Linked DNA regions of Larkinella insperata. The protein of the gene in region 2 interacts with the protein of the main gene of each other region in a pairwise test. Links are inferred from orthologs where the notes say so. Each region holds a gene or a part of one and is shown on either strand. Other genes may lie near its edges. The genes, in order: OQ371_RS12200 and OQ371_RS25275.

Evidence for each region.
Region 1: the proteins of OQ371_RS25275 (region 2) and OQ371_RS12200 interact in binary tests that used the Escherichia coli proteins (3 or more experiments, as listed by UniProt). The link is inferred for Larkinella insperata from one-to-one orthologs.

Annotation. Positions count from the first base shown.
Region 1 is NZ_CP110973.1:3,001,908-3,016,611, forward strand. Bases 5,800-8,664 are described here. They hold OQ371_RS12200 (Nramp family divalent metal transporter), read right to left. Parts: upstream 7,957-8,664; coding sequence 6,643-7,956; downstream 5,800-6,642. Other genes in these bases: OQ371_RS12195 (KUP/HAK/KT family potassium transporter), read right to left, coding at 5,800-6,459; OQ371_RS12205 (metal-dependent transcriptional regulator), read left to right, coding at 8,200-8,664. In the rest of the region: OQ371_RS12175 (dienelactone hydrolase family protein), read right to left, coding at 1-726; OQ371_RS12180 (DEAD/DEAH box helicase), read right to left, coding at 756-2,000; OQ371_RS12185 (serine hydrolase domain-containing protein), read left to right, coding at 2,182-3,339; OQ371_RS12190 (NAD-dependent epimerase/dehydratase family protein), read right to left, coding at 3,381-4,442; more of OQ371_RS12195, read right to left, coding at 4,516-5,799; more of OQ371_RS12205, read left to right, coding at 8,665-8,853; OQ371_RS12210 (LptF/LptG family permease), read left to right, coding at 8,880-9,956; OQ371_RS12215 (DMT family transporter), read left to right, coding at 10,053-10,961; OQ371_RS12220 (hypothetical protein), read left to right, coding at 11,013-12,485; OQ371_RS12225 (hypothetical protein), read left to right, coding at 12,482-14,206; OQ371_RS12230 (glycosyltransferase family 2 protein), read left to right, coding at 14,255-14,704. UniProt on the Escherichia coli protein: H(+)-stimulated, divalent metal cation uptake system. Involved in manganese and iron uptake. Can also transport cadmium, cobalt, zinc and to a lesser extent nickel and copper. Involved in response to reactive oxygen.
Region 2 is NZ_CP110973.1:6,266,730-6,281,558, reverse strand. Bases 9,518-12,507 are described here. They hold OQ371_RS25275 (nucleotide exchange factor GrpE), read right to left. Parts: upstream 11,318-12,507; coding sequence 10,718-11,317; downstream 9,518-10,717. Other genes in these bases: queG (tRNA epoxyqueuosine(34) reductase QueG), read left to right, coding at 11,510-12,451; dnaJ (molecular chaperone DnaJ), read right to left, coding at 9,518-10,636. Also shown: OQ371_RS25310 (malate:quinone oxidoreductase), read right to left, coding at 1-175; OQ371_RS25305 (lipase family protein), read right to left, coding at 404-1,507; OQ371_RS25300 (DUF6909 family protein), read right to left, coding at 1,677-3,407; OQ371_RS25295 (M3 family metallopeptidase), read left to right, coding at 3,662-5,791; OQ371_RS25290 (glycosyltransferase family 117 protein), read left to right, coding at 6,032-9,064; OQ371_RS25285 (hypothetical protein), read left to right, coding at 9,162-9,443; more of dnaJ, read right to left, coding at 9,494-9,517; OQ371_RS25265 (PDZ domain-containing protein), read right to left, coding at 12,545-14,829. UniProt on the Escherichia coli protein: Participates actively in the response to hyperosmotic and heat shock by preventing the aggregation of stress-denatured proteins, in association with DnaK and GrpE. It is the nucleotide exchange factor for DnaK and may function as a thermosensor.

The DNA.
Region 1 (14,704 bases), 3.3 Mb from region 2 along the record:
CGGAACCTTCGCTTTTTTGAGGGCTTCTTCGTAGGCCGGAATCCCCGCGTTGACCCGCTCATCCAGGCCACCGTAGTGCAGTTGAACCGTGGCTTTGATTTTGGGTACATCGGCCGCATCGGGCTGACGGCCATAAAACGGCACGGCGGCTTTCAAGTCCGGCGCATGAACGGCCAACTGATTAGCCATTGCTCCACCCCAGCAGAAACCGACGCAACCCAGCTTCCCGTTGCTATCTGGACGGCTTTTCAGGTAATCCAGCCCCTTCAGAAAATTCTGCCGGGTTTTCTCCGGATCCAGCTTGCTGAATAGTTCGCGCATCTGGGCTTCATCCGGGGGCGTTCCACCGGCGGCCGACAGGGCATCGGGTGCCATTGCCAGAAAACCGGCTATGGCCAGTCGCCGGGTAACATCCTCAATGTGCGGATTCAGCCCCCGGTTTTCGTGAATCACCAGCACGGAACCGTACTTGCCGTTGGCCTTCGGGCGCGCCAGGTAGCCTTTCATCGTTGTGTCGGCACCGGGGTAGGTAATCCGTTCGGTGACGATCCGGTCGTCCTGGCCGGATACGGTTTGGGCGTGAGCGTAGCTGATTTCCAAAGTCGATAACACCGCCAGCGCAGCACTCATGCCGCCGGTCAGCTTCGCCAGTCGTTGCAGAAAAACATCCCGCTTCAGCGGTTTGTGTGTGTACTCGTCGTACAGATTGATGATTTGCTGATCCATGAGCTGAAAGGGTAGGGGTAACAAACAGGTTATTGCTCCGGACTGCCGCTGCTTTTTTTCCGGCGGGCCGGTCGTTTCTTGGCATTCACCCGGCGTTTTCGCTGCGAATGGGCTCCGCTCTTGCCCGGATTGTATTCCAGCGTTTCGCCCAGATGAGCCGGTAGCGACACTTTGGTGACGGGCGTTCCGATCAACCGTTCAATGGCGGCAAATTTACGCTGCTCGGTTTCGCTGACGAACGTGTAGGCGATCCCGGTGGTTTCGGCCCGGGCCGTACGCCCGATCCGGTGAACGTAATCTTCGCCGTCGTGCGGAACGTCGTAGTTGATGACCAGATCAATGTTATCGATGTCGATACCGCGCGACAGGATATCGGTAGCCACCAGAATGTTCAGCTTCCGGCTGCGGAAAGCCTGCAAAGCTTGCTCCCGTTCCAATTGTTCGAGGTCGGAGTGAATGGCTTCGGCGGCAAATCCGGCCTGTTTCAGTTCCCGGGTCAGTTGCTTGACGTTTTCCTTCCGCGAACAGAAAATCAGCACGGACGGGAAGCTGTGTTCTTTCAGCAAATACTTTACCAGCGCAATTTTCTGTTTCTGGTAAAGCACAAATGCTTCCTGCACGATTTTGGCCGGCGGCTTTGACAGGCTGAGCGTGATTTCCTCGGGCGATTTTAGGATTTTCCGCGCCAGTTCCCGAATCTTGGGCGGCATTGTAGCCGACAGCAACAGGCTCTGCCGATGAGTTGGCAAAAAGGAAATGATTTTGATAATGTCGCCGTAAAAGCCCATGTCGAGCATCCGGTCGGCTTCGTCGAGCACGAGGTATTGCAGATGCTCGATTTTGGCGTAACCCATGTTCAGGTGGCTGATCATCCGCCCCGGCGTACAAATCACAATGTCGGCTCCGCCCGAAAGCGCCTGCCGTTCCGTGCTGTAGGATGCGCCGTCGCCCCCGCCGTATACCGCAATGGAACTGACGGATGTAAAATAAGAGAACCCTTCGAGGTTCTGGGCAATCTGGATCGCCAGTTCGCGGGTGGGCACAATGACGAGCGCCTTGATGTGGTCGTCGGTTCCGCTGGTCGTAATTTTGTGAAGAATGGGCAGCAGGTAGGAGGCCGTTTTTCCCGTCCCGGTCTGCGCGGAGACGATTAAGTCCTTGCCTGCCAAAATAAGCGGAATGACCTGTTCCTGAACCAGTGTGGGTGTATCGTAATTCATGGCGTCGATGCCTTCCATCAACCGGTCATCGAAGCCAAAGTCTGAGAATTTCAAGTTAAAATACCGTAGTTTGAGTGTATACTCTGGTCAATATAACACTATTACGGTGACTAAAGCAAATTGTGCGGTAAATGGGCGGTTTATTGCTTACCTGTGCCGCTTGTTTTCTTTCGTTTCTATTAATTTGCCCAAATCAACGTAGTTATCTCCCGGGCGAGCCGTTTGCCCCAACCGCATGAATCGTTTTAAACTTGTTGCATTCGCTTTTTTCTTCCTGACGGCCGCCTGTCAGCGACCTGCCCAGCGGACCACCAACCGAGCCACCGACTACTTTCCGGCGGCTGGCGATGCCTGGGAACACCACAAACCGGAAGACGTTGGGATGGATGCGGCCCTGCTCCAGCAGGCCGTTTCGTTTGCCCGGCAACGGGAAACCACGCAAATGCCCCGCGACTTTTCAACGCAGGAGGAAATTTTCGGAACCTTGTTGGGACCCGTACCGTCGGATCGCGCCCAAACCAACGGCCTGATTCTCCGGCACGGCTATATCGTGGCCGAATGGGGCGAAACCGACCGGCCCGACCCCACGTACAGTGTCGCCAAGAGTGTGCTCGCTACCCTGGCCGGGCTGACCATCGACCGGGGGCTGATCAAGGATGTTCACGACCCGGTAGCGAACTACATCCAGGACGGCGGCTACGATTCGGAGCAAAACCGGAACATTACCTGGGAGCACCACCTGCGGCAGACGAGCGAGTGGGAGGGGGAACTGTGGGATAAAAAGCACGATTTCGTCGGCAAGGAAGCTTACGGCAGAGGGGAACGAAAACCACGGGCCTTGCAGCCGCCCGGTACCTTTTACGAATACAATGACGTGCGAATCAACCGGATGGCGCTGTCGCTGCTGCGTTTGTGGAAAAAACCGTTGCCCAACGTGCTGAAAGACGAAATAATGGACCCGATTGGCGCGTCGAATACGTGGCAATACGTGGGTTATCCCAACGCGCGGGTGGCTATCGACGGAAAAATGATGTCATCGATCAGTGGCGGAACGCGCTGGGGCGGTGGTCTCTGGATCAGCACCCGCGACGAAGCCCGGTTTGGGTACCTGGCGTTACGGAATGGCCGCTGGCGGGAAAAGCAACTGGTTTCGGCAAACTGGTTTAAAGCCGCCGTCCAACGCGGCCCCGTTGGCCCGGACTACGGTTATCTGTGGTGGCTCAACACCGAAAAGAAAGCCTGGCCCAGCGCCCCGACAAGCAGTTTTGCGGCCATCGGCGCGGGTTCCAACACGATCTGGATTGACCCGGAGCACGACCTGGTAATCGTCTGGCGGTGGCACGACGGCAGCCCGGACGAGTTCATCAAGCGGGTTTTGGCTGCGGTGAAATAAAGGGATTGAAAAAGGCGGATCATTGACCCGCCTTTTTGATTTTACTTTAGAATGGGTTCGAGAGCCGCCCGGTTTTCGTCGAGCCACTGCGCGATGTCGGAAACAATTTCTTTGATGCCCAGCTCCGGTTTCCAGCCCGTCAGTTTGGTTACCTTGGTGTTGTCGGTAATGTAAAGCCGGATGTCGGCGGCCCGGTTTTCGGCTACGCTGTTGATCGGGATGGTCTTTCCGGTTACTTCCTGGCAGATTTTGGTCAACTCCTGCAACGACGCGCTGCTTTCATTGCCTCCGCCCGCGTTCAAGATCTCGCCGTTAACCTGGTCGATGTTGTGCAACTCCCAGTCGATCAAGCGGTAGAGATCGGCGATGTGGAGCATATCGCGGGTTTGTTTGCCGGTGCCGCCGTAGCCGATGTACGCCAGTTGCTGCTCAAAATAGTGCTTGGCAATCCAGAGCACCATCACGCCTTGATCCACCTTGCCCATTTGCCACGGGCCGGTAATCACTCCGCACCGGTTGATGACGGTTTTCAGACCAAAAAATTCGTTGTATTCCTGAATGATCAGCTCCGACGCCAGCTTGGTGGTGCCGTAGAGCGAACGGGCGCCGTCGAGCGGGAAATTTTCGGCAATGCCTTTGGACGAAACGCCCGGTACGGGTTGGGTGTCGGAAAGGACAAACCGGGTGTCGTATTCATCGAAATTCAGCGTTTCGATGGTTTTGATCGGATAAACCCGGCTCGTGGATAAGAAGATAACGTTGGCTTTGGATTTGAGCGCAAAGTTCAGGCAGTTGACCGTACCGAACAGGTTGGTGTTCATCAGGTAGTCGGGCGTTCCGGTCAGGCCCGCCAGCACCGACGGTTCGGCGGAGGCTTCAATCAGGGTATCAACGGGCGGAATGGGGTCGAAATCTTCCTTGTTCCGGATGTCGCCGTGCACAAACTGAATCCCGGCTTTGGTCAGACGGGCCACGTTCAGTTCGGAGCCTTTGCGCTTCAGGTTGTCGAGAACAAAAATTTCGTACTGTGGATAGTTGCTTTTGAGGGATAAAGCCAGTGAGGAGCCAACAAAACCGGCTCCGCCAGTGATCAGTATTTTCATTCAGGTAAAAGTTAATTAGCGGTCAATCCACGGTTCGGCAAAATTAAAACCGTTGACAGCTAACGTATGGATATTAAGTATCGATTCGTTTGAGTTTGACGTTGCCAACCGGGCGAATCACCAGCGGCACTTTTTCGATCTTGACGGCACTGGTATCGAGGCCGAACCAGCGGTCTTCGGGCGTCGTGAAGTTTTTCACGTAGAAGTAAATATCCATCACAAACCGCTCCCGAAATGGAAGATCGTTTTCGTAGGAGAGAAATTTCTCCAGCACCACAAACCGGAAGTCACCGATTACATTCTGGCGGCTGAGCGACTCGTAGCGGCTGGTGATGTCTACCTCCTTATTTTTCACCATGTCTTCAATGACCTTGCGGAAGAAGAGGTTGATGCGCTGCTCAATGCGGAAGCCCAGCCGAAACGTGACTTTATAGACGTCGTCGGAAGCAATGGTGTTTACCTTGTATTCCATCGTGTACGGATCGTCGGTGGTATCAACGTGGATGAACCAGTAGATATCCGCCCGCTTGGGCCGTTTCTGGAAGATCGAATAAATGATTTTGGACTCGATTTCGGCCGCCCGGGCTGCGTTGCTCATGAACACCAGGTGCGTGGCGTATTTCGGGATGCTGATGTCGCGGCTGAGTTCCTTGAACGGCTGGATGTATTGGTCAATTTTGACGTATTCCGTCAACCGTAGCTTGATTCGGCTCGCGTTCAGCCAGACAATCATAATACCGGCCATCAGCCCGGCAATCAGGACTGACACCCAGCCGCCGTGGGTGAATTTAGCCAGGTTGGCCACCAGGAAGCTGGCTTCGACAAACAGGTAAAAGATCAGAAAAAACAGCACAAACCACGCGTTGAACTTGTGGGAGTACATGTAGTAGCTGAACAGAACCGTCGTCATTAGCATGGTCAGCGTAATGGCCAGCCCGTAAGCCGCTTCCATCCGCGACGACTCCTGAAAATAAAGCACCACCCCGATACAACCCGCAAAAAGCAGCCAGTTGATGCTGGGAACGTACAATTGCCCTTTCTTATTGGTGGGGTAACGAAGCCGGACCTTCGGCCAGAAATTAAGCCGGATGGCTTCACTAATCAGCGTGAACGCTCCCGTAATCATGGCCTGGCTCGCAATAACCGTGGCTGCAGTGGCAATGACGATACCGGCAAACAGAAACCATTCGGGCATTAAGCTGTAAAACGGGTTGCGCTCGCCCAGCTTTTCGCCCGCCAGACCCTCAATGAAAGCGCCCTGGCCAAAATAATTCAGGAGCAAACAGGCCTTTACGAACATCCAGCTCACCCGGATGTTACCCCGGCCGGTGTGCCCCATATCGGCGTACAGGGCTTCGGCTCCGGTAGTCGAAAGAAAAACCGCACCCAGCAGCCAGAACGCTCCGGGGTAGTCGTTCAGGAAATGATAGACGTAGTAAGGATTGACGGCCTGTAGAATGGATAAATCATCGACGATATGGATCGCTCCCAGCACACCGAGCATGGTAAACCATAGAAGCATGATGGGGCCGAACGCCGTTCCGACTACGCTGGTACCAAACGTCTGAATCAGAAACAGGAACGCGAGAATGCCAATGACGATGGGAACCGTGGGAATGTCGGGGTAGATAATCCGAAGCCCTTCAATGGCGGAAGAAACCGAAATTGGTGGCGTAATGATGCTATCGGCCAGCAGTGAACTCCCCCCGATAATGGCCGGAATGGTCAGCCAACGGGCGTGCCGCCGGACCAGTGCGTAGAGCGCAAACGTGCCCCCTTCCCCCCGGTTATCGGCCCGCAGAACCAGAATCACATACTTGACTGTAGTTTGTAAGGTAATGGTCCAGAAAATACAGGACAGGGCTCCTCTAACGATATCTTCCTGAATTGGTTGATCGCTGCCGACAACAGCCCGGAGTACGTAAAGTGGCGAAGTACCAATATCGCCGTAGATAATACCCAGCGCAACCAGCAAACCCGCTGCGGTTACCTTGTCCAGGTGTTTTTTATCTTCCATAGAGCGTAGAAGCCGTGCTAACTCAGGTTCAGCCGGTGAAATCCGGCTTAAAGATAACGTTAAAAAAAGGAGAAAGGAGAAGATTGATCCGGAAAAAGGCTTTGTGGCCTTTAGCGGATTCAACTTCTCCTTTCGTTTAACGATTTTCGTCTGGTTAAATCACCAGAATTTCCACAAAACTGTCTATAAAGTTCCGGCCAGCAATACCAGATTCAGCCCGATAATCAGCCCGGCGACGGCCCAGCTCAGAATGATCATCCAGCGGGGATTGACAAAAGCACCCATTTTTAACTTATCGCTCGTAAACATCACCAGCGGTACGACGGCGAAGCTCAATTGCACCGAAAGAATCACCTGGCTGAAAACCAGCAATTCGGAAGTGCCGCGTTCGCCGTACAGAATGGTGACCACCAGGGCCGGAACAATGGCAATCAAACGGGTTACCAGCCGGCGAATCCACGGTTTGAGCCGGATGTTCAGAAACCCTTCCATAACGATCTGCCCGGCCAGCGTACCGGTCAGCGTTGAATTTTGCCCCGAAGCCAGCAGCGCCACGGCAAACAGCACACTAGCCAGCGTGGCACCCAGCAGCGGATCAAGCAGGCGGTGCGCATCGGTGATGTCGGCGACCTGATGGTTGCCTGACGTGTGAAAAGCCGCAGCCGACAAGATCAGAATGGCGGCATTGATGAAAAACGCCATGAACAGCGACAAGGTCGAGTCGATGGTGGCAAACCGGATGGCGTTCCGGCGACCCGACTCGGTGCGGGCGAAATCACGGGTTTGGACAATGCTGGAATGCAGGTAGAGATTATGCGGCATCACGGTAGCGCCCAGAATACCGATGGCGATGTAGAGCATACCGGGATTGGTGACCACTTCTTTCTGCGGAATCAGGCCACCAAAGATGGCGGAAATATCGGGCCGGGCCACAATTATTTCATACCCAAAACACAGCAGGATAACGAAGATCAGGGCGGCTACGATGCTTTCCAGCCAGCGGAATCCTTTGTGTTGCAAATACAATAGTAGTAAAACGTCCAGGGCCGTAATGCAGACCCCAACGGACAGCGGAATACCGAAGAGCAGATTCAGCGCCAGGGCCGAGCCAATCACTTCGGCCAGGTCGCAGGCGGCAATGGCAATTTCGCACAGAACCCAGAGCACGACCGCCACCGGGCGGCTGAAGTGATCGCGGCAGGCCTGCGCCAGATCGCGCCCCGTTGCAATACCCAGCTTGAGCGAAAGGTGCTGCAGGAGCATGGCAAATAAATTGGAAATCAGAATAACCGACAACAGCGTGTAGCCGAAGCGCGAACCACCGGCAATGTCAGTAGCCCAGTTACCGGGGTCCATATATCCAACGGCAATCATCAGGCCGGGACCGGCAAAAGCCAGCAACCGTTTGAAAAAAGAACCGTTCTCCGGGACGGGAATGCTGGCGTGAACTTCGGGTAACGATTTCGATAGATTTTCAGACTTCCATCCCTGTGCCATTATGGGGGTATTTTTATCCGTAATCATAGCGTTAGACTGCTATTTGCTTTCCACCTTCATTAACGCAACAAATGTATCAAATGTTTCTAAATAAAAATTTAGACTAGTCTAAAAATTTTTTGAACGGTAATAAAAACCTAAATTTGTCCGAAGGTTAAGGTTGGTGAATCATCTATCAATCTGGTGGTAAGTGTATTAAGTATTCAGTAGAGAATGGATGGATTGTTGGTCTGTCCTGAGCCTATGCATTCATTCACGGAAGAAAATTATTTAAAAACCATCTATTACCTGGCGGCCCGGCAGGAGGGAGAGGTTACAACCAATTCACTGGCCGAAATGACGGCTACCAAGGCCGCTTCGGTATCGGATATGCTGCGGAAGCTGGCCGACAAACAACTGATTCATTACAAAAAGTATCAGGGTGTCCGGCTGACGGAGGAGGGTGAACGACTGGCGCTGAAAGTCATTCGGCGGCACCGGATCTGGGAGGTATTTCTGGCCGAAAAGCTGGGTTTTGGCTGGGACGAAGTCCACGAAATGGCCGAAGAACTGGAGCACATTCGCTCGGAAGAACTGGTTGAAAAACTGGATGCCTTTCTGGGGTACCCGCAGTTTGACCCCCACGGCGACCCAATTCCCAGCCCGGCGGGCCAAATGCCGAACGTTGAATACTCCAAACTTTCGGACGTTGGCGTCGGAACGGAGGTGCAGGTCATGGGTGTGCTGGAACACTCCCCGGAATTTCTGCAACACCTCGACAAGACCGGCCTGAATCTGGGCTGCCGGGTGCGGGTGCAGGATGTTAACGCTTTTGATAAATCCGTCTCTGTACAGATTAACCAGGAAAAAACGTTATTTGTCAGTAACGAAGTGGCCCGGAATCTGCTTGTCAGTTAAACCCGGAACGACTCCCGCAAGCTTTCATGAAACTCCTTGATTGGTATATTTTAAAACGGTTTTTGCTGACGTATTTCTTTGTTGTGATGGTCATCGTGCTGGTGGTCTGCGTCGTCGACTACACCGAAAAGGTGGACGATTTCTACAAGCACAATGCTCCCGGCGACAAGATCATCTTTGATTATTACCTCAACTTCATACCGTACTGGGCCAACTACATCAGTCCGCTGATGGTGTTTATTGCCACCGTATTCATGACCTCGCGGCTGGCGGCCAAATCCGAAATTATCGCCATCCTGAGCAGCGGTATCAGCTTTGTGCGGCTGATGGTTCCGTACGCGATGGGGGCCCTGATCCTGAGCGTTGCCACGTATTTTCTGGTCGGTTGGGTGGTGCCGAAAGCCAACCAGACCCGTATCGCTTTTGAGCTGAAATACACCAAAGACCCCTACACCTATTCGGGCCGGAATATTCACATTAAGGTAGCGCCCAACGTTTATGCCTACCTGGAAAGCTATAATAACCAAAGCAATACGGGTTATAAATTCACGCTGGAAGAAGTGAAAGGCAACCAACTGCTGCAAAAACTGGCGGGTGAACGCATCGAGTGGAGCCCCAACAAGAAAAAGTGGACGGTTTACAATTACAATCTCCGGAAAATTAACGGTTTGCAGGAAACGTTGACGCACGGCGAGAAAATAGATACCCTGCTGAATCTTTACCCGTCGGATTTCGACAGCGATTTCAGTCTTTTTGAAACCTTCACCTTCCCCGAACTCGACAATTACATTGCCCTGCTCAGCAGTCGGGGTGCCGATGGGGTAGAGACGTATTTGCTGGAAAAGTACTCACGGCAAACGCGTCCCTTTGCCATTCTGATTCTGACCGCCATTGGCGTCATCATGTCGGCCCGGAAAAGCCGTCGGGGGGTCGGCTGGCAGGTCGCGCTGGGTTTTATTCTGGCGTTTGTCTACCTGCTGTTTTTCATGCTGGCCAAAGGCATTGCCGAAGCGGGTAACCTGAATCCGATTGTGGCCGTCTGGCTACCCAATATCGTGTTTACCGGCATCGGGCTGATTTTGTACCATACCATTCCGCGATAGCGTACCGGCGTAAAGCCCGCAAATGTTTTTTCGTCCAACAGTGACCCAGAAGTCGTTAACCGGACTAAAGCCTATGAGGCTGGTCCGTAGCCCCGTATGAACCGTCCGACACTTACCGATTACCTGCATCTGCATTTTCTGGTTCTGATCTGGGGCTTCACGGCCATTCTGGGGCTGTTGATTTCCGTATCGGCCCTGACGCTGGTGGTCTACCGGACGTTGCTGGCGGCCATTGGGTTGGGCGTGCTGCTAGTGGTTCAGAAGAAAATGGTGGCGGTATCACCGTCCGATCGGTGGAAACTCCTGGCAACGGGCGTCGTGATGGCCCTGCATTGGGCTTTGTTCTTCGGGGCGGCCCGGGTTGCCAACGCATCGGTTTGTCTGGCCGGTATGGCAACCGGTTCGCTGTGGACCAGTCTGCTGGAGCCACTGGTGGTCCGGCGTCGGCTGCGGCTGATCGAAGTGGTGCTTGGTATCATTGTGATGGCGGGGTTGTACATGATCTTTCGGTTTGAGATTGATCGGGCGACCGGCTTGCTGATGGCGGTCTTCTCGGCCATGCTGGCGGCCGTTTTCACGATTGTCAACAGCCAGTTTACCCGGCGGTATCCGCCCATGACCATCACCTTTTACGAAATGTCGGGGGCTTTTGGTGGTTCCCTGCTGTTTCTGGGGTTATATTTGGCGTTTGGTTTGGAAAAGCCGTCATCGTTGTGGCCCCAGCCAACCGACTGGCTCTGGATCGCGATCCTGGCGTTTGTCTGTACGGTCTACGCCTATTCGGCTTCGGTTTGGCTGATGCGCAAGTTTTCGGCCTTTGCGGTAAACCTGACCGTCAACCTGGAGCCGGTATACGGAATTGCGCTGGCCTGGCTGTTTTTTGGCGACCGCGAACGGATGACCACTGGCTTCTACGCGGGCACCGTCGTGATTCTGATTGCGGTGCTGGTGTATCCGGTCTGGCAGCGAAAAATGGATAAAAAGAAAATTTATCCGATTCAATAACAAAGGGTTACAAAGCGTCGATGGCGGTTTTAGTAACGAATTTCGGAGCTGATGAATCAACTGATTACGCCCAATAAAATTCTTTTCTTCCTGCTCATTAGCTGCCTGTTGGTGGTGGCAACTCCCTTGGTTCTGCTGGCTTTTTACAATCATCCGTCGGTGGTTGATGATTATTGTTTCGCCTATACCGTCATGCGTTTCGGGGTCTGGCAATCCCAGAAATTCTATTACGATGGCTGGACAGGTCGCTATTTCCACAATTTTATTGTCCACACCAGCCCGATCATCTGGCGGTCGTTTGGTGCCTACGCGGTTTTTCCGATTATGCTGCTCGGTTTGCTCTGGACGGGCTTCTTTACCCTAATTCACCAAGTTGGCCAGCGGGTCATTAGCACCGCCGGACAGGTTGCCATTGCATCCGGGGCCTGCTTCCTGTTTATCACTCAGTTGCGCTCCATTGTCGAATTTTTTTACTGGTATACCGGCATGGCGGGCTATTCGCTGGCCAGCGTGCTGCTGCTTTTTCTGCTCAGCGTGTTCATTGCGCACGATCGGCAGCGCACCGGCTGGAAAAGCCTCTTGCTGGTGCTGGAAGCCATTCTGATTCTGTGCATCATTGGCTCCAGCGAAACGTGGATGGTCGTGATGCTTTCCTTTCTGGGGTTCTGGGTGCTGGTCAGCCTGATTTACCGCCGAACCGTTCCGGTCCCGCTGATCCTGTTGCTGATCTGGGCCGGTTTATGCAGCTACGCCCTCGTACAGGCACCGGGCAACGCTATTCGGATGGGGGGCAACGGTTTAAGCCAGGATTTCCTGTTTTCGGCCATTGAAGCGGTAAAGTTCGGTTCGGTCTACTTCCGCGATCAGTTGCTGAAATCGTCAATTTTGATATTGTCCGTGCTCTTTTTACCGGTGGCCTACCGCCTGACCGACAGTCGCAGCCCGGCGCGTTCCTACTTTTCGATTTACTGGTGGCTGGCGCTGGGCTTCTATCTGGGTTTGCTGTTTGTCCTGACGTTCCTGCACTTCTGGGCGGTGGGCGTTCCGCCGGTTGCGCGGTTGCTCAATGTCGTTAACCTGGTCTGGATTGTCGGCTGGTTTTACATGCTGACGGTTTGGGTCCGGGTTTTCCGGCCGCAGATCAGCAACTGGTCGATTGTTACCGGTTATCAGTGGCCGACGGTTGCGATCGTTGCGATTCTGCTGGGGTGGGTGAGCTACCAAAATGCCAACCTGCGGCTTACCTATGATGACCTTCGTTCGGGCAGAGCCAAAGAGTATGATCAGCAAATGAAGGAACGCTACCAACTGATGGCCAGCAGCCGGAGCGATACCGTAGCCGTGCCGCCGTTGACGGTTTTACCGGCTTCGCTGGTGCTAAACGACCTCAGTTATCAATCGGGCGATCTGTTTAATAGCTGCTGGGCTGGTTATTTTTACCGAAAAGGCGTCAAATTAAGCGCTGCATCGGTCACGTCGGCCGATGCTCAACCTGCACCACGCCAAGTCACGAGCCAGCCATGATTTCAATTTCACCCCCGTTTCGGAAAATTTCTCCTTTGCTGGTCGCCTTTCCGGTGGTTTGTTTTCTGGCGCTGGTGCTGCTGTTTGTCGACAACATTCCCTGGATGGACGATCTGGAGTCGTTTTTCGGGTTTCTCATCAATTATACCCGCGCCGACTCGCTTTCCGAAAAGATGCACTGGCTGCTGGTACCCAACAACGAACACCGCATTCTGTTTGCCAAACTGAGCACCCTGTTTTTCTACAAACTAACCGGCCTGCTCAATTTCCGGTGGCTGATTTTCGTAGCCTTTGGCTGTACCGTAGCGATCTGGCTGGTTTTATACCGAGTTTTTCGCTCCATGCGGTTGCCGTTGCTGGCCTTTTTGCCGGTGTCGCTGATGCTGTTCCAGCTTCAATACCGCCTGACCAGCTTCTGGGCCATCACGGCCCTGCAGCACCTGGCCGTTACCATGCTGATTTTGTGGGCGATGTACCTGCTGGGCAATCCGAACCGGTCGATCTGGCGTTTCGTCGGGGCTATTCTGTTGCAGGTGCTGGCGTCTTTTTCCATGAGCAACGGCCTGTTCGGCTGGGTGGCCGGGCTGGGTGTGTTGCTGGTGCAGTGGCGACTGGAAGGCGTGAATTATGGCTGGCGGCTGGTCGTCTGGGCCGGGCTGGGCGGAGTAGTCATCCTGCTTTATTTCCACGATTTTGCCAATTTGCAGGGCAACGAAAGCAGCTTCTCGTTTTTTCTGCAACACCCGCATCTGGTCATTTTTGGCTTTTTTACCTTCCTGGGCGGGCTGTTTGATTTTTTCCCGATGCTCGGAATCGTTCCCCGGAGCATCCTGCCAACACTGGCCGGTATAGCGTGCGTGGCCCTGCTGTTCTGGTTGTTCAGAACAACGATGTTCCACAGTTTGTGGCAACCGAGCCAGAAACCGGTGGACAAAAACCTGAACCACCGACGGTATTTTTTCGTCGGAGCCTATGGCTTTCTGCTGGTTAATGCCGTGGTAGTGGCGGTCCTGCGGCCCCGGTTTGGCTACGATGTCATGCTGATCAGCAACTACATGCTTTACCCGGCTCTGCTGGTTATCCTGCTCTATCTGGATGGTTTAAGTGAATTTCGGGATCCGCAGCGGCTGAAAAAATGGATGACGAGCGGCATTGTGCTGGGAAGCCTGGTCTGGTCTATCATGTATTTTCATCACCTGCCGATGCTGGCTGCCCAGAAGACCATCCGTCAGACGTCGGTTTTTAACCAGAAACACAATGATCTGGGTTTTGGGGCCATTGCAGGATCGGAGTACGCGGCTGCAATCAAACGGTGGATGGACAAGGCCACAGGCGAGGGCTTTTACGCATACCCGCAGCATACGTTTTACGCCCCCTACGAACAGCAATTGCTGAACCCGGCTCCGCCCGCTGATCCGGCTTTGCACCTGATGGTTCAGGAATCGGAAGCCGAGTTTCGGGTGGTGACCGAAAACTGGTCGTTGCCCGCCGGAATCCGGGATGCCTGCGTGGTTGTGAAATCGGCGCGTCATACCTACCTGTTTCCAGCTGACAACCTGTATGCTCCGAAACATTTCTACCTGCGACGCCGGATGCCCAACCTCAGCGCCCGGGTGCTCAAATCATTCCTGCATCCGGATATCTATCAGGTTGGTATTCTGGTGGATACAAACGAGGCCGTTGACATACGGTATTCGAATCAAACCTTAAACGTTCGGTAAATGAACGCAATAGTGTAATTTTGTGCGTCCTTTTTAACTTGATACGCTTTGTCTGAACCACTCATCTCGATTGTCGCTCCGCTTTACAACGAACGAGAGTCGTTTCCACACCTAGTTGCGCGGTTGAATGCCCTGATGGACAGTTCTCCGCTTTCGATTGAAGTTGTCCTGATTGACGATGGCAGCCGTGATAATACGGCGTTGCTCATGCAGCAGCTGGCGCTGACCGACGAGCGGTACCAGTGCGTTTTTCTGGCCCGGAATTACGGCCACCAGATAGCCCTGACGGCCGGAATGGCCGCTGCCAAAGGAACCGAAGCCCTGTTTATCATTGACGGTGACTTACAGGACCCCCCCGAACTGCTGACCGAATTTTACGCTAAATTCCAGGAGGGCTACGACGTAGTGTACGCGGTTCGGAAGAAACGGAAAGAAGGCTTCTTCAAGCGAACGGCCTATTTTCTGTTCTACCGCTTCATGAAATCCATTTCCTACGTC
Region 2 (14,829 bases):
CATTGTTCCAGGCATCGGAGCTTTCGGCGGCTGCCCCGTCGAGTCGCTCAAAAATTTCGATGGTCAGGTCGGGTTGCAGTTCTTTCAACAGAACGCCGAGGGTGGCGCTCATGATACCAGCCCCGATCAGAACGACGTCGGGAGTACTGGATACGACTTTATTGCGCTTTGGCATGGGAAGACGTTGGCAATGGTTATTTCTTGGAAAAATTACAAAATCCAGTGTAAAGTTGTTCCAAAAAATTAGTATAGATGGCAAAGTCTTCGATAAATCAAAGAAGTTCGCGGATTTGTGGAAACGGTAAATTAAGCAACCGTCCGTTCGGGGTTTTCAGTAACGGTCGGTTGCAACGTTTGACGGCCAAATGGGTACGATCCGTTGATGCTGCTTTAAGCGTCCGTTTTACGGGCTCAGCTTGTCCAGCAGGTACAAATAAGGTTTGTGAAAGTGATGAACAAAAACGGTCTTGGGGTCGTCGGGAAAGAGGCCGAAGTACGCTGCATCGGCCAGCAGGACGACGGTCGCGCCGGTTCTGACGTAATCATTACTGCGGTAATAATCAGGCGGTACGAAATCTTTGAGGCTTTTCCGGACAATACCGGATGTCATCTTCCCCAGGTATTTTTCGTAGTTCTTCTGAGCCTTGCGGGTGGGGCGATTCAGTTTGTTAAAGACGTGATTCAGGGCAATTCGCTGCCAGAATTTCTGCTTTTTAATAATAGCCTTCGCATTAACGAACGGATTGGTATCGTTGTAATCGTTCATCGTCTGGATGGACATGGGTGTTTGGGGGACCCAGTCGGCCGAGTTGACCACGTTGAACGCCCAGCCATTCTGCGTCATGGCTTCATACTCGTAGGCATAGTACAGATTGCCCGGTTTAGGCCCCGCGCTGCAGTACGTTTTGAAACGTATATCGGCCGGAATTACCTTCTGTTTCTGTAAATTGTACAGGTGGGAGGTCAGTAAAAAACTGATCGCACCGCCCTGGCTGTGGCCAACAATAAGCATGTTTCTGATGCCGGCTTTGTAGCAGGAATCAATTTTGGGAAGAATGTCTTTGGATAAATACGCCGTTCCGAGCAACCAGCCCACGTGTACGGCGGCTTTCGGGTTGGCGGCCAGTTCGTACTTGAACACGTCCTTTTCCGTCAGCTTCAACTCGCCCTTTGCTGGAACCATGGCCGCGTAGAAGTTCCCAATCCAGCTCTCCGGTTTGTCCGTTGTGCCCCGGATGCTGATAACGGCGGTGGTTTGGTTGTCGGTCCACAAATCCCAGAGGTTGTCAAGGCCCATAACGGACGAGCGATACACCCGTTTGAAGTGTTTGGGTTCGGGAATATCGCCATAATAAGTGGGCGCTATGGCCCCCGTCCGGGCCGATACGTACATCAGTTGCTGGTATTCTGCCTTATCAAAACCGGGTTTTAAAGACTGACAAAACGCTTGGCTGGCGAGCAGAAGGGCCATCGAGAAAGCCCATAAACAAATCCGGTTTGTTGTCATCTGATTTGGTTGTTAACAAGCTCCGAAGGCGTCCCGCTTTCCGCACGAAAGCGGGACCGTTTCAGGTTTATTTCCGCTAAGATAGAAGTATTTGTGAGAAAATAAGTTGGGCCAAAACCGGGCTGCACGGAAGCGTTCAAACGAGCTATGACGAAGGCCGTGCAGGGGTTCAGGAGGGCGGGCTTGGGGGCGTCTCTCCGCTTTTTCCCAGAATCTTTTCCAGACACTTTAACGTGATCAGGTATGTCGGTTTTACGCCCAGCGTACCCAGACTACCGGATGCCAGCGTCGCGCCGGTGAGCAGCGGATTGTCGGAGGCATAATAGGCATACCGGATCTTGATGTCGGGCTGGACGCTGCCCCGGATTTTGGCGTGCGACTGGATGGCTTTCTGGTAATGCGCACCTTCCATTTCCAGCCCTACGGCGTTCCAGGAGGAGTTTTTGAAATACGACAGAATGTCTTTGTTCTGGAGGGACGTTCCCAGCACCGTAATCATGGCTCCTTCGTAAACATCGATGCCGAAACCGTCAAAATCGGCTTTGGTGAAGTCGTTGTCCAGCGGGTAATTGTCGGCCGTGCCTTCAAAAATATGCGAATTTGGGATCATCAGGTCGCCTTTATCGCCGGTCAGGATACCGGCTTTGCCCATGATCGAGATGGAGGCCACATTCAGCGCGTAGGGGTTGTCGCCGTCGTAGGGCTTCAGCAGTTCGTCCATGGTTTCGAAGGCCTGTTCGCCAAAGGCATAGTCCATCACCAGCAGAAGCGGCTGGGTGGATTTGATGAGTTTCGGATCGTGCGCCAATTCTTTCGACAGGTGTTTGGCGTCGAGCCGGGCCGTGTCGATCAGCTGGACGAGCAGGTTGGTGCCGCCCGGGTCCTCCAGTTCGTGCAAGCCGTGGGCGCTGGAGTAGTCGGTAACCTGCTGGCGGAGTTCCTGCTGAGCGGGCTGGCTGAGTTTGTAGGCCAGGTCAAACAGGTTGTCCCAGGAGGTGGATTCGGACAGGGCCGCCGGAGCGTAGAGGCAGTTGACGACGCTGTGCGGGTTGGCGCTGATGATGTGAATGGGGCGGGATTGCCAGCCGTTTTCCAGAATAAACTGCTTGATTCGGTTGGCCCACCGTTCGCCGTACAGGTGCTGCCCGACACGATCGCGCAGCATCGGGGTGAAATTGATTTCGCGGTCGACGTTCTTCTCCTGAATTTCCCGCACCGACGTCCGGCCCAATCCGTACACGATCTGGAACAGACCGCTGTTGGTGCCCGCGTTTTCGGCAAACCGGTAGAAAGCCTGCTGGGTTTCCTCGAACGTCCGGCCCAGAATCGAACTCAGGTACATCAGGGCCAGTTCGCGTTCCTCTTCCTTCACCGTGCCGCCCGACTGGATGATGGCTTCGAGCTTTTCCCATTCCCGGAGTTTGTTGCCGCGTTCCAGAAAAACGTTTTGCCGGATTTTGTCGGCTTCCATGAACATAAACGTCAGGTGCGTCAGGATGTCGTAAATCTCGGAGCGGCCATTTGTGACTTCAATCACCATTTGTTCCTGATCGACCCGGTAACAGTTCCGACGGCGTTTGGCGGGCACCAGCACCGGAAACCGCGAATGCTCAAACCCTTCGCGCGATACCAGCGTAATGACCCGGCAGGCTTCGATGCCTTTCGGCAGGCGGTCCATGACGTAAACCAGGCCGTCGAGTTCAACCCGCTGCGGATCGTTGACCGAGCCGTAAATTTCGGGCCGGAGCGTCAGCAGCGCCTGCCGGATTTCTTCGCCCGATACGCCCGACGGTTTGTAAAACCCCCGGTTGAACAGGTGACGCATGGTGATGTAAAGCCGTTCGATGGCCAGGCGGGACTCCTGGGCGCGGGTCAGTGGGGGCGAAAAATCGGTGTGCATGGGAATCAGTAAAAATTACGCGCAAGATACAGCATCCCGGCGGACTCCTCTACGACGGTGTTTGATTTAACGTTCCGTTCATGGTGGGGTGTCGGGTCGTACCAGAAAACCTAAACGTTGAACGACGGGATGTGTTCGGTAAAGGCTGAAAAACTGATTGCCAGTAGCCTGGCCTAATTTCCACCCATCGGAAGCGGGTTTCTGCATTTTCTCTTATTTTTGTAAACTGCGGGAAACCCTATGAGCAAACTAAAATGTTTACACTTCGACAAATGACCCACACGGCTGTGCTGCTGGCGGCTCTAAGCCCGGCGCTACACGCCCAGCCCTCTCCAGAAAAAGCAAAAATGAGTGTTAATCCGTTATTGCAACCGTTCAAGACACCGCACGAAACGGTGCCTTTTGACCAGATTAAGAATGAGTATTACCTGCCGGCTCTGAAAGAAGCCATGACGATGGGCCGTCAGGAAATTGATGCCATCGCTACCAATTCAGCTGCGCCCACGTTTGAAAATACCGTTGTGGCCCTCGAACGCGCCGGACAGATGGTGAGCCGGGTGTCGTCGGTGATGTTTAACCTCAACGGTGCCGAAACCAGCCCCGAGTTGCAGAAAATCGTCCGGGAAGCGTCGCCTTTGCTGACGGAATACGGCAACGACATTACGCTGAATGAACAGCTTTTCAAGCGCATCAAAACCGTCTACGACCAGCGGGCCAAATTGAAACTGGACGGTGAAGACCGGATGCTGCTCGAAAAAACATACAAGAGCTTTGCCCGCAACGGGGCGAATCTGAAAGCCGCCGACAAAGAGAAATTCCGGACCATCAACAAGGAACTGTCGCAGGCGTCGTTGCAGTTTGGCGAGAACGTGCTGAACGAGACGAACGAATACACGCTGGAAATTACGGACGAAAAAGATCTGGCTGGTCTGCCGGAATTTGCCCGGGAAGCCGCCAAAGCCACGGCCAAGCAAAAAGGCAAAACCGGCTGGGTATTTACGCTGCAAGCCCCGAGCTACCAGCCGTTTATGACCTATGCCGACAACCGTGACCTGCGGAAAAAGCTCTTCATCGCGTACAACTCGCGCGGTTTCCACAGCGATAAAAACGACAACCAGCAACTGATCGGCAGAATGGTGCAACTGCGCTACGACCGCGCCAAACTGCTGGGCTATAAAACCCACGCCGACTTCATTCTGGAAGAAAGCATGGCCGGTTCGCCGGAGAAGGTGAAGCAATTTTTAAGTGAGCTCGCGGGCTACGCCAAACCCGTTGCCGAAAAGCAGCTGGCCGAACTGACCCGGTACGCCAAAGAAAACGGCTTCAAAGACGAACGACTTGAGCGCTGGGATTTTGGGTACTATTCCGAAAAACTAAAAAAAGAAAAATACGCCCTGGACGACGAAATCCTGAAACCGTATTTCAAGCTGGAAAACGTAATCGAGGGCGTTTTCACGATTGCCAACAAACTCTACGGGCTGACCTTCAAAGAACGGAAAGACATTCCCGTTTACAATCCGGAGGTGAAAACCTACGATGTGTTCGATCAGGACGGTAAATTTCTGGCGGTTTTTTACGGAGATTACTTCCCGCGGGAAGGCAAGCGCAGCGGGGCCTGGATGAATGACATTCAGGGCCAGAAAATGGAAAACGGCGTGAATGTTCGTCCGCACGTGGTCAATGTCTGCAACTTCACGCGCCCGACGGAAACGAAGCCGTCGCTGCTGACGTTCAACGAAGTAACCACGCTCTTCCACGAATTTGGACACGGTCTGCACGGCATCCTGGCCAACGGCAAATACGAAAGCCTGTCGGGCACGAGCGTATACCGTGATTTTGTAGAGCTGCCCTCGCAAGTGATGGAAAACTGGTGCTACGACCCGGAAGCCCTGAAACTGTTTGCCAAGCACTACGAGACGGGCGAAGTGATTCCAAACGACTTGATCGAAAAAATCCGCGCCAGCCAAAATTTCATGGCCGGAATGGCAAACCTGACGCAGCTGCGGTACGGTCTGGTGGATATGTACTGGCACGGCAACGCGCCCAAAGGAGAGACGGTTGAGCAGGTAGAGTCGCACGTGGATTCGCTGGTGAACCTGTTCCCGCGAGTACCCGGTACGGCGTTTAGCCCGGCGTTCTCGCACATCTTCGCGGGTGGTTACTCGGCGGGTTATTACAGTTACAAATGGTCGGAAGTGCTGGATGCCGATGCATTCGAATTCTTCAGGGAGAAAGGACTTTCAAACCGCGAGGCCGCTGATAAATTCCGCAAGAACGTGCTGGAAAAAGGCGGTACGGAAAAACCGATGGAGCTTTACAAGAAGTTTCGGGGCCGTGAGCCGTCTCCCCAGGCGATGCTGCGCCGGAGCGGATTAACGCTTTGAGGAGCTAATTGAGATAGCCTGAAGGGTTGTTTTGCGGAGTTGAGCGGAGATAAAAGGAGTGAAGCGGAGCCTCTGCTTACCTCTGATCTACTCCGCTCAACTCCGCAAAACAACCCTTTTTTAGTGCGTTTCCGAAGCTCTTCAGGCCGCTTTAACAAACTTTAACGACAAAAACCGGCGTTAAGCGGGGTTTATTTTCGTAATTTTGGAGAAATTATTTCGGCTTAAGGCTGTTACCCAATGCAAACCTTCAAAGGAACGGAATCCAACGTTATTTCCGGGACGCCCTTACCAGCGTCTCAGTCTTCGTATAAACGCCTGAACAACATCGTTGGGTGGGTGCTTTTTGCTATTGCCTTGTTTACGTACACGGCAACGGTTGAGCGGACAGCCAGCTTCTGGGATTGTGGTGAATTCATTGCCTGTGCGTATAAACTTCAGGTGCCCCACCCGCCGGGAGCGCCGTTCTTCCTGCTTCTGGGGCGGCTTTTCTCCCTGCTGGCGCTGGGCGACGTCACCCAGGTGGCCTACTGGGTGAATATCATGTCGGTGCTGGCGAGTGCCTTTTCCATCCTGTTTCTGTTCTGGACCATTACCATGCTGGCCCGCAAACTGCTCAACAAACAGTTTGGAGAGCTGACGCAGACCGAAACCTGGACCGTGCTGGGCGCGGGTGCCGTGGGCGCGCTGTCGTATACATTTTCGGACACGTTCTGGTTCTCGGCGGTTGAAGCCGAGGTATACGGAATGTCGTCGTTTTTTACGGCCATTGTGGTTTGGGCGGCATTCCGCTGGGAGCTGATCGAAGATGAAGCTGCCGGTAATCGCTGGCTGATTTTCATCGCCTACCTGATCGGTCTTTCCATCGGCGTTCACTTGCTGAACCTGGTGACGCTGCCCGCGATGGCCCTGATCTACTACTTCAAGAAAACGCAGAAGGTGTCGCTCTGGGGCGGTGTGGCCGCTTTCGGTGTCGGGATGGTTATTCTGGGTATCATTAACTCGGGTATTATTCCGGGCTTGCCATCGGCCGCTTTCGCCGTCGAACGGTTTTTTGTGAATAACCTCGGGATGCCCTACACAACGGGGATTTACATCTTCGCAGCTATTTTTCTTGGCGCGCTGATCTACGGAATCATCTGGTCGGCCCGCAAAAACAGCCCGGTGCTGAATACCGCCCTGCTGGGGCTGGCGTTCGTGCTGATCGGGTACGCATCGTACATTCAGGTCCTGATCCGGTCGGATTTCAACACACCGATCAACGAAAACAACCCGAGCGATGTAATCAATTTTGTGTCGTACCTGAAACGCGAACAATACGGCAGCCGCTCGCTGTCTTACGGTCCGCTGTTCTTTTCCCGGCCCGTCGATCAGAAAAAAGGGTCTCCGCAGTACGAGAAACGCGATGGCAAATATGTAGTATTCGACTACATGCCGGAGTACGTCTACGACAGCGATAAGCAAATGCTGTTTCCCCGGATTTACAGCAACCAGCCCGGCCACCCGCAGCTTTATTCGCAGATGCTGAACATTCCGCTCGATCAGTCGGGGCAACCCACGCGGAAAGTGACCATGGGCGACAACCTGCAGTTTTTCTTCCAGTATCAGCTGGGTCATATGTACTGGCGGTATCTGATGTGGAATTTTGCCGGGCGGGCGGGCGATCAGGAAGGCTCCGGTTACCTGCTGCCCTGGACGAGTGATCAGGGCGTTCCGGATCTGATTAAAAACAACAAGGCGCGCGATAATTTCTACATGCTGCCGTTCCTGCTGGGCTTGTTTGGGATCGTTATTCAGTATTTCCGGCGCTCGAGGGACCTGCTGATTGTCGGGCTGCTATTTTTCTTCACCGGTATTGCCCTGCAAATCTTCCTGAATTCCCCGCCCTCCGAACCCCGCGAACGGGATTACATCTACGTTGGGTCGTTCTACTTCTTCGCGATCTGGATTGGGCTCGGGGTCGTGGCACTGATCGATGGCGTATCCGCGTATTTGAAAAACGAGAAGCTGCGCGTCGGGCTGGTGTCCGGGTTGTGTCTGCTGGTGCCGGTGATGATGGGAGCCAAGAGCTGGGACAACCACGACCGCTCCAACCGCTACCATTCCGTTGATTTTGCCAAAAACCTGCTGAATTCCTGCGCCCCGAACGCCATCCTGTTTGTCGGCGGTGACAACGATACGTTCCCGTTGTGGTATGTCCAGGAAGTGGAAGGCTTCCGGACCGACGTACGGGTGTGTAACCTGAGTCTGCTCGGAACGGAATGGTACATTCAGCAAATGAAGCGCAAGACGTACGAGTCGGAAGCGCTGCCCATTTCGCTGGAGTTTGCCCAGTTCAACAAGGGCAAAAACGACGTGATTCCGTTCTACGAAATCCCGGCCGTGAAGAACGGTATCAATCTAAAAGAATACATCGGGCTGATCAAACAGAATAATCCGGCTATCCAGGTACCGCTGACGACCGGCGAAATGACCAACATTCTGCCGTCGACGACCTTCTTCCTGCCCGTTGATAAAGCGGCTGTGCAGAAGCAGGGTTTTGTATCGCCCAAGTTTCAGCCGATGCTGAAAGACACGCTGGTCTGGAATTTCGGCAAGCAGGATATTTACAAGCCCGACCTGATCATGCTGGATATCATCGCGACCAACAACTGGCAGCGGCCCGTTTACTTCTCGACCACGCTGGGGCAGTCGAACTACCTGAACCTGAAAGATCACATGCAACTGGAAGGATACGCCTACCGGTTGCTGCCGGTGCAGGTTCCGGGGGCGTCAGACGGCTTTGTGAATACGGATGTCATGTACAAAACCATGATGACGAAAACCTTCTGGCGGGAAATGAACAACCCCAATTCGTACTACGATGATACGTACCGCGGCTCGCCGGTGGTGTCGGCCCGGATTGCGTTCCTGCGGCTGGCCGATCAGTTGATGCGGGAGGGTAAAAACGCCCAGGCGAAGGAAGCACTGCACCGTTCGTTGGAGGTAATTCCGGACAAGAGCATTCCGTACGACCAGATTTCGACCAATTACATTCAGATTCTGCTGACCGTCGGTGACGTTAAAACCGCTCAGGAAATGGCTGATGTGATTGCGACGCGGGCCGACCAGAGCCTGACTTACATCAAACAAACCGGTGGGGGCGGCAACGACGCCAACTTCGATATGTATAACCTGCAAACCATTGTGAATGCGTTCCGGGAAACAAAGCAGGAGGCTCTGGCGAAGAAATACGAAGCCATCTTCCAGAAACACCTGAATGCGTTAGGATGATCGTCAATGCGTCAGCCAGTCAACGGCTTTCGTTGACTGGCTGACGATAAGTTGGTAGCGTGCAAGTAGAGTTCGGGAAACTTTAAACAACCTTGCCATGATAACGACGCTGTGTTATTTGCTACTAAGTGTCGGCGCACCAGCCGACACCCTGCGTTTGCCGAAAAATTTGCCGGAGCTTCCGAAAAGACCTGAGGAGCAGCGAGTGGATGTCATGCCCAACGCCAAGCCTTCGCTTAAGCCCAACATGCCCGTTCATCAGCACGACGAAAGCCGAACCATACCGATGCCCAACTCGGGCACCCGTTTGCATTCATTTCAGGTACCGCAGGGAAAAGAGGAACCTCTGGACTCCATCCGGAAGAAGAACAGGCCCTAAAACGAATCAGCCCGACCAATTGGCCGGGCTGATTCGTTTTTAATCCCTTATCAGTGGAAGAAGTCTTTCATTTTATCGAAGAATCCCTTCTCATTTTTTCCGGGTTTGGGCTGAAAGTTGGGGGAGTTTCGCAGCCGTTCGAGCATATGACGCTCCTCGGAATTAAGCGTTTTGGGCGTCCAGATGTTGATGTGGATGAGTTGATCACCCCGGCCGTAGCCGTTCAATTCCTTGATGCCTTTGCCTTTTAACCGGAGAATCTTGCCCCCCTGCGTACCGGGTTCGAGTGTAATCCGCGCCCGGCCATCAATGGTCGGCACTTCGACGGACGTTCCCAAAGCCGCATCGACAAAGTTGATGTGCAGGTCATAAACGACGTTGTTCCCGTCGCGCTTCAGGTTATCGTCTTCCTCTTCTTCAATGACAATCAGCAGATCGCCGGCCACACCCCCGCGCGGAGGAACGTTTCCTTTGCCCGTTACGGAGAGCTGAATGCCTTCGGCAACCCCCGCCGGAATTTTGATCGGAATAACGTCTTCCTGCAACAAACGGCCTTCCCCGAAGCAGACATCGCAGCGTTCGGTGACCATTTTGCCTTCGCCGTTACAGGTCGGACAGGTGCTGGTAGAAACCATCTGGCCCAGCATGGTATTAACCACTTTCCGGACCTGGCCCGTGCCGTTACAGCTGTTACAGGTTGTTACCGCCGTACCGTTTTTAGAGCCGTTGCCGCCACAGGTCGTACAGGCCACGTGCCGCTTTACTTTGATTTTCTTTTCAACCCCGTTGGCCACTTCCTGCAGGTTCAGCTTCAGTTTGATCCGCAGATCCGACCCACGCCGAACGCGCCGACCCTGTTGCTGACCAGCCCGGCCAAAGAAACTGCCAAACGGGCTTTCGTCGCCGAAAATATCGCCAAACTGCGAGAAAATATCGTCCATTGACGGACCACCTCCCGCTGCACCTCCCATGCCCGCGTGGCCGAACTGATCGTAGCGGGCTTTTTTCTGCGCATCGCTCAGAACGTCGTAGGCTTCGGCGGCTTCCTTGAATTTATCTTCGGCGCTGGGGTCGTCCGGGTTTTTATCGGGGTGGTATTTGATCGCCATTTTCCGGTACGCCTTCTTGATGTCGTCCGGCGAAGCGTTCTTGTCGACCCCTAATACTTCGTAATAATCTCGTTTCGTAGCCATGTATAAGTTGGTTGAAAAAACGATTAGACCGAACGATTTGGAGGAGGCCAGTCGTTCAGTCTAATCGTCAGTATCGCATCGTTAGGAGCCCAGAATTACTTTCGCAAACCGAATCACTTTGTCGTTCAGGAAATACCCTTTCTCGGTTTCGTCGATCACTTTTCCCTTCAGGTCTTCGCTGGGTGCGGGAAACTGGGTGATGGCTTCGTGCAAATCCGGGTTAAAAACCTGGCCGACTGATTCCATCGATTTGACTCCTTTGGATTCCAGAACTTTATAGAATTTATTATAGATCAACTGGACGCCTTCTTTCAGGGCATTGGCGTCCGACGTGCTGTCGGCCGATTTCAGAGCCCGCTCGAAGTCGTCCAGCACCGGCAGCAACTTCACCAGCAGTCCTTCGTTCGCGTTCGAAATCAGGTCTACTTTTTCTTTGGCGGTCCGCCGGCGGAAATTTTCAAAATCGGCGTAAAGCCGCAGGTATTTATCTTTTAAATCAGTCAGTTCACCACTTACTTTATCAGATTCAGAAACTACACCCTGAGCTTCAGTGGCTTCCGCTGCGGGGTCTTCCGACGTATTGTCAGCCACGGGGGAATCGGTTGTAGGTTCGTTGACGGTATTGTCAGGTTGCTGCACGTTTTCCTGTTCTTCGGTGTTCAAAGTTTCCTTATTTTCCATACGCTTGGTTGTATTTCGTCGCCACCACATAGTGATTTAAAAAAAAAGCAAATTAACTGCCAATTTTCAGAATACTGACAAGATGACATTTTTATTCGCCAAACCCGGCGATTACTTTGCCACTAACAAGGAACGTGTCACGTTCGGTTCGGGTTTATAGGAAAAATGCGACGGGCTGTTTAGGACAGAATTATGGTTGAAGTGATCAAAAAACATACCCAATTCATCAAGGCCAAAGCCGCCGAACTGGGCTTCGATTTCTGCGGGGTTTCCAAAGCCGAATTTCTGGAAGAGGAAGCACCCCGGCTGGAAGCGTGGCTCCGGCAGAATCGGCACGGGCAGATGGGGTACATGGGCAATCATTTCGACAAACGGCTTGATCCTCGTCTGCTGGTGGAGGGAGCCAAATCGGTGGTCACGGTTCTGCTGAATTATTACCCCGAGAAAACCATCGCCCGGGAGGGTGACGGCTACAAGATTTCAAAATACGCGTACGGCACGGATTATCACTTTGTTATCAAGGATAAATTAAAAGAGTTGCTGGCGGCTGTTCAGGCGGAAATCGGAGAGGTGGACGGCCGGGTTTTTGTCGATTCGGCCCCGGTGATGGACAAGGTTTGGGCCAAACGCAGCGGTCTGGGCTGGGTCGGTAAACACACCAACGTGATTACCCGGGAGATGGGCAGCTTCGTTTTTATTGGCGAAATGATTCTGGACCTGGAGCTGGAAGCCGATGGACCAATGGCCGACTACTGCGGCACCTGCACCCGTTGCGTGGATGCCTGCCCAACCGACGCCATCACGGAACCGTACGTGGTGGACGGCAGCAAATGCATTTCGTACTTCACTATCGAACTCAAAGACGCCATTCCGGACGAAGTAAAAGGCAAGTTTGAAAACTGGATTTTCGGCTGCGACATTTGCCAGGATGTGTGCCCCTGGAACCGGTTTGCCCGCCCGCACCGCACCCCGGCTTTCGACCCGAATCCGGCCCTTCAGGAGCTGAGCAAGAGTGATTGGGAAGAAATTACGCAGGAGGTTTTCGGGGAAATTTTCCGGCGGTCGGCCGTGAAGCGAACGAAGCTGGAAGGGCTGAAGCGCAACATCACTTTCGTTAAGATGGAAGGTCCGTAGGGCGTCTCAACCGGCCAAATCCGGTATCCTTACCGCAAACACACCACCACCCTTGCAGGGTTGGGGAGAGCAAGGGCAACCGTTTTTGTCTGGTTACTTCAACGGCAAAGTTAACGAAATTGTCTGCTGATTCCGGATGACGGTTACGCCCAGCTGTCCCGTCCAGTTGACTGGCTGCTGAATGGCGATCAGTCGCCCGACGTTGGGAGTTTCCTCCTGGTTTGCCGTTCGGATAACGTCGCCGGTTTTTAGCCCCGCTGCTTCGAGTGGGCTGCCTTTCGGGATGCTCACGACAATGACGCCTTTTTCATCCGGCAAACCAAACGCCGAGCGGTCGCCCAGGCCGCGCACGGTGCGGATGGAAGCGCCCAGCCAGGTCAGTTCCTGCACCGATGCTTCAAACTGGCTGTTCAGCAACGTCGGTAGTGAGGGCGTTCGGGCCAGAACCCGCAACGACGGTTTTTGCACGCCAAACTGATCCATCGGGAAATTCACGAATCCGATCTTCAGCGCCGGACTGCCGGCGTTGACCCGGTAGTTGCCCCGCTCGGGCTGCACAAACGCCGGGTCGCCGAAGGCGCTGTGCGCGTCAGTTCCGGCCTTTTGCGCCATTTGCAGGGCTGTCTGGTCCAGGAAAAGGTTGGAATCAACGTCCTTGCCCCACTCCGTGATGCCGATGGGTGCATAGGGCCGCATGACGATGTTCTTCCGGAAAACGTCTCCGCTGTTGGCAAACCAGACGTGCGGATGAAATGAATTGTTGATCAGGATGTTGTTTTCGGCCGTACGGTAAAAGCCTTCCCGGAATTTTAGCCCGCCGTTCAGGAGCACGTTGTTGTAAATGTGGTAATTGCTGCTGCCATCGTCCAGATCAATGTCCCAGCCGTGATCGCAGCGAAACCGGTTGTTGCGAATAACCGTTGTTTTTTGCGCATCCAGCCGAATCAGCTCCGGATGAACGGCCACCAGACTGTCCATCGTCCTGCGGTTCGGGTGCCAGAAACGGTCGCGGCCCCAGGAGTTGAACGATCCGTGGTCGCCGGTTTCCAGCACCGTATCGAACACGTCGTTAAATTCCAGCACATGTCCGCCCCAGGTTCCATCGCCAATGTTGATCCCCGCCCGTGGCACCTGGTAAATCGAGTTGTGCCGGACAAGAATCCCGGATGCCATCGCAATTTGAACCCCGGCTGACTGTTTTTCCAGTTGTCCAATCCGGTAAATCAGGTTGTTTGCCGCCACACATTCCGTTGGATACTGACCGTTTTTCGGCCCCGGTTTCAAATCCATCTGCCCGTAAGGGACAAACTTTTCGTACTGAAACACGGGCGAACGAACCGCCGACGAATCACCCACAAAACTGATGGCACTGGCACCGATGTCGTGAAAATGGCAGCCTTCGACCGCCGATTTTCGGTTGTAACGACTCAGCATGACGGCATTGCCGCCCAGCGCGGTAAATTCACAGTCTTCGATGCGGCACGTTTCGGTATTTTCCAGAAAGACAGCGGCTCCCCGGTACATCATCCAGTCGCTGCGCAGCAGCGGCTCGTAGGGCTCCATAAATGTCCGTTCGGCCTGCACAAACCGGATGCCGCGCACCGTGACCTGTTGCAGCGGTTTGTCCGGTGAGCCCTTCAGTTCGAGTAGCGACTTGAGCCGGGATACCTCGATGGTGGCTGTGGCGGGATTAAAACCCGCGGGAGGAAGCAGGTAAAGCAGTTGGGTCGATCGGTCGTAAAACCACTCACCGGGCGCGTCCAGTTCTTCCCGAATGTTCTCTACAAACCGTTCTTTGGGGTGCAGGGGCGCGGGGCGGTTATTCTGCCAGCCGCCATCCAGCTGAAGCTGTCCGCCCGATTTGCCGGTGATGCGGTAATGAAAATCGCCCCACTCACCCTGGTGCAGAGCGTGGATGTAACCGCCTGCCGGATTCTGCCACCGGCCGATTCGGGCTTCGCTCAGGGCATCGGCCGCCGTGCCGTTGAACACCCGCGCCTGGGCGTCAAAATTCGGATACCGGGCCAGCACCAGCTTTTTACCGTTCAGAAAAAGTTGCTCAAACGGCGGACCATCGACGTGGGACGTCCAGACGCCATGCTCCGATTTCTGCCAGCGAAGCCGGAGCTTGCGACCACCACTCCAGGTAACCTTTTCGGTCGCGTAGGAGCTGATCGTCAGCGTTTTGTTGCCAACGGTTGCGGGGCTGATCGGTACGGTTTCGGGTAAATAATAGGTGCCTTTCCGCAGGAGAATCTGAACGGTTTGCTGCGAAGCGGTTTTTACTTTTTCCAGCGCCTTCCCGACGGTGGCCATCGGTTGCGCCAGCGTTCCCGGACTGGAATCGTTTCCGGTCGGTGAAACATACAACCGGGTTT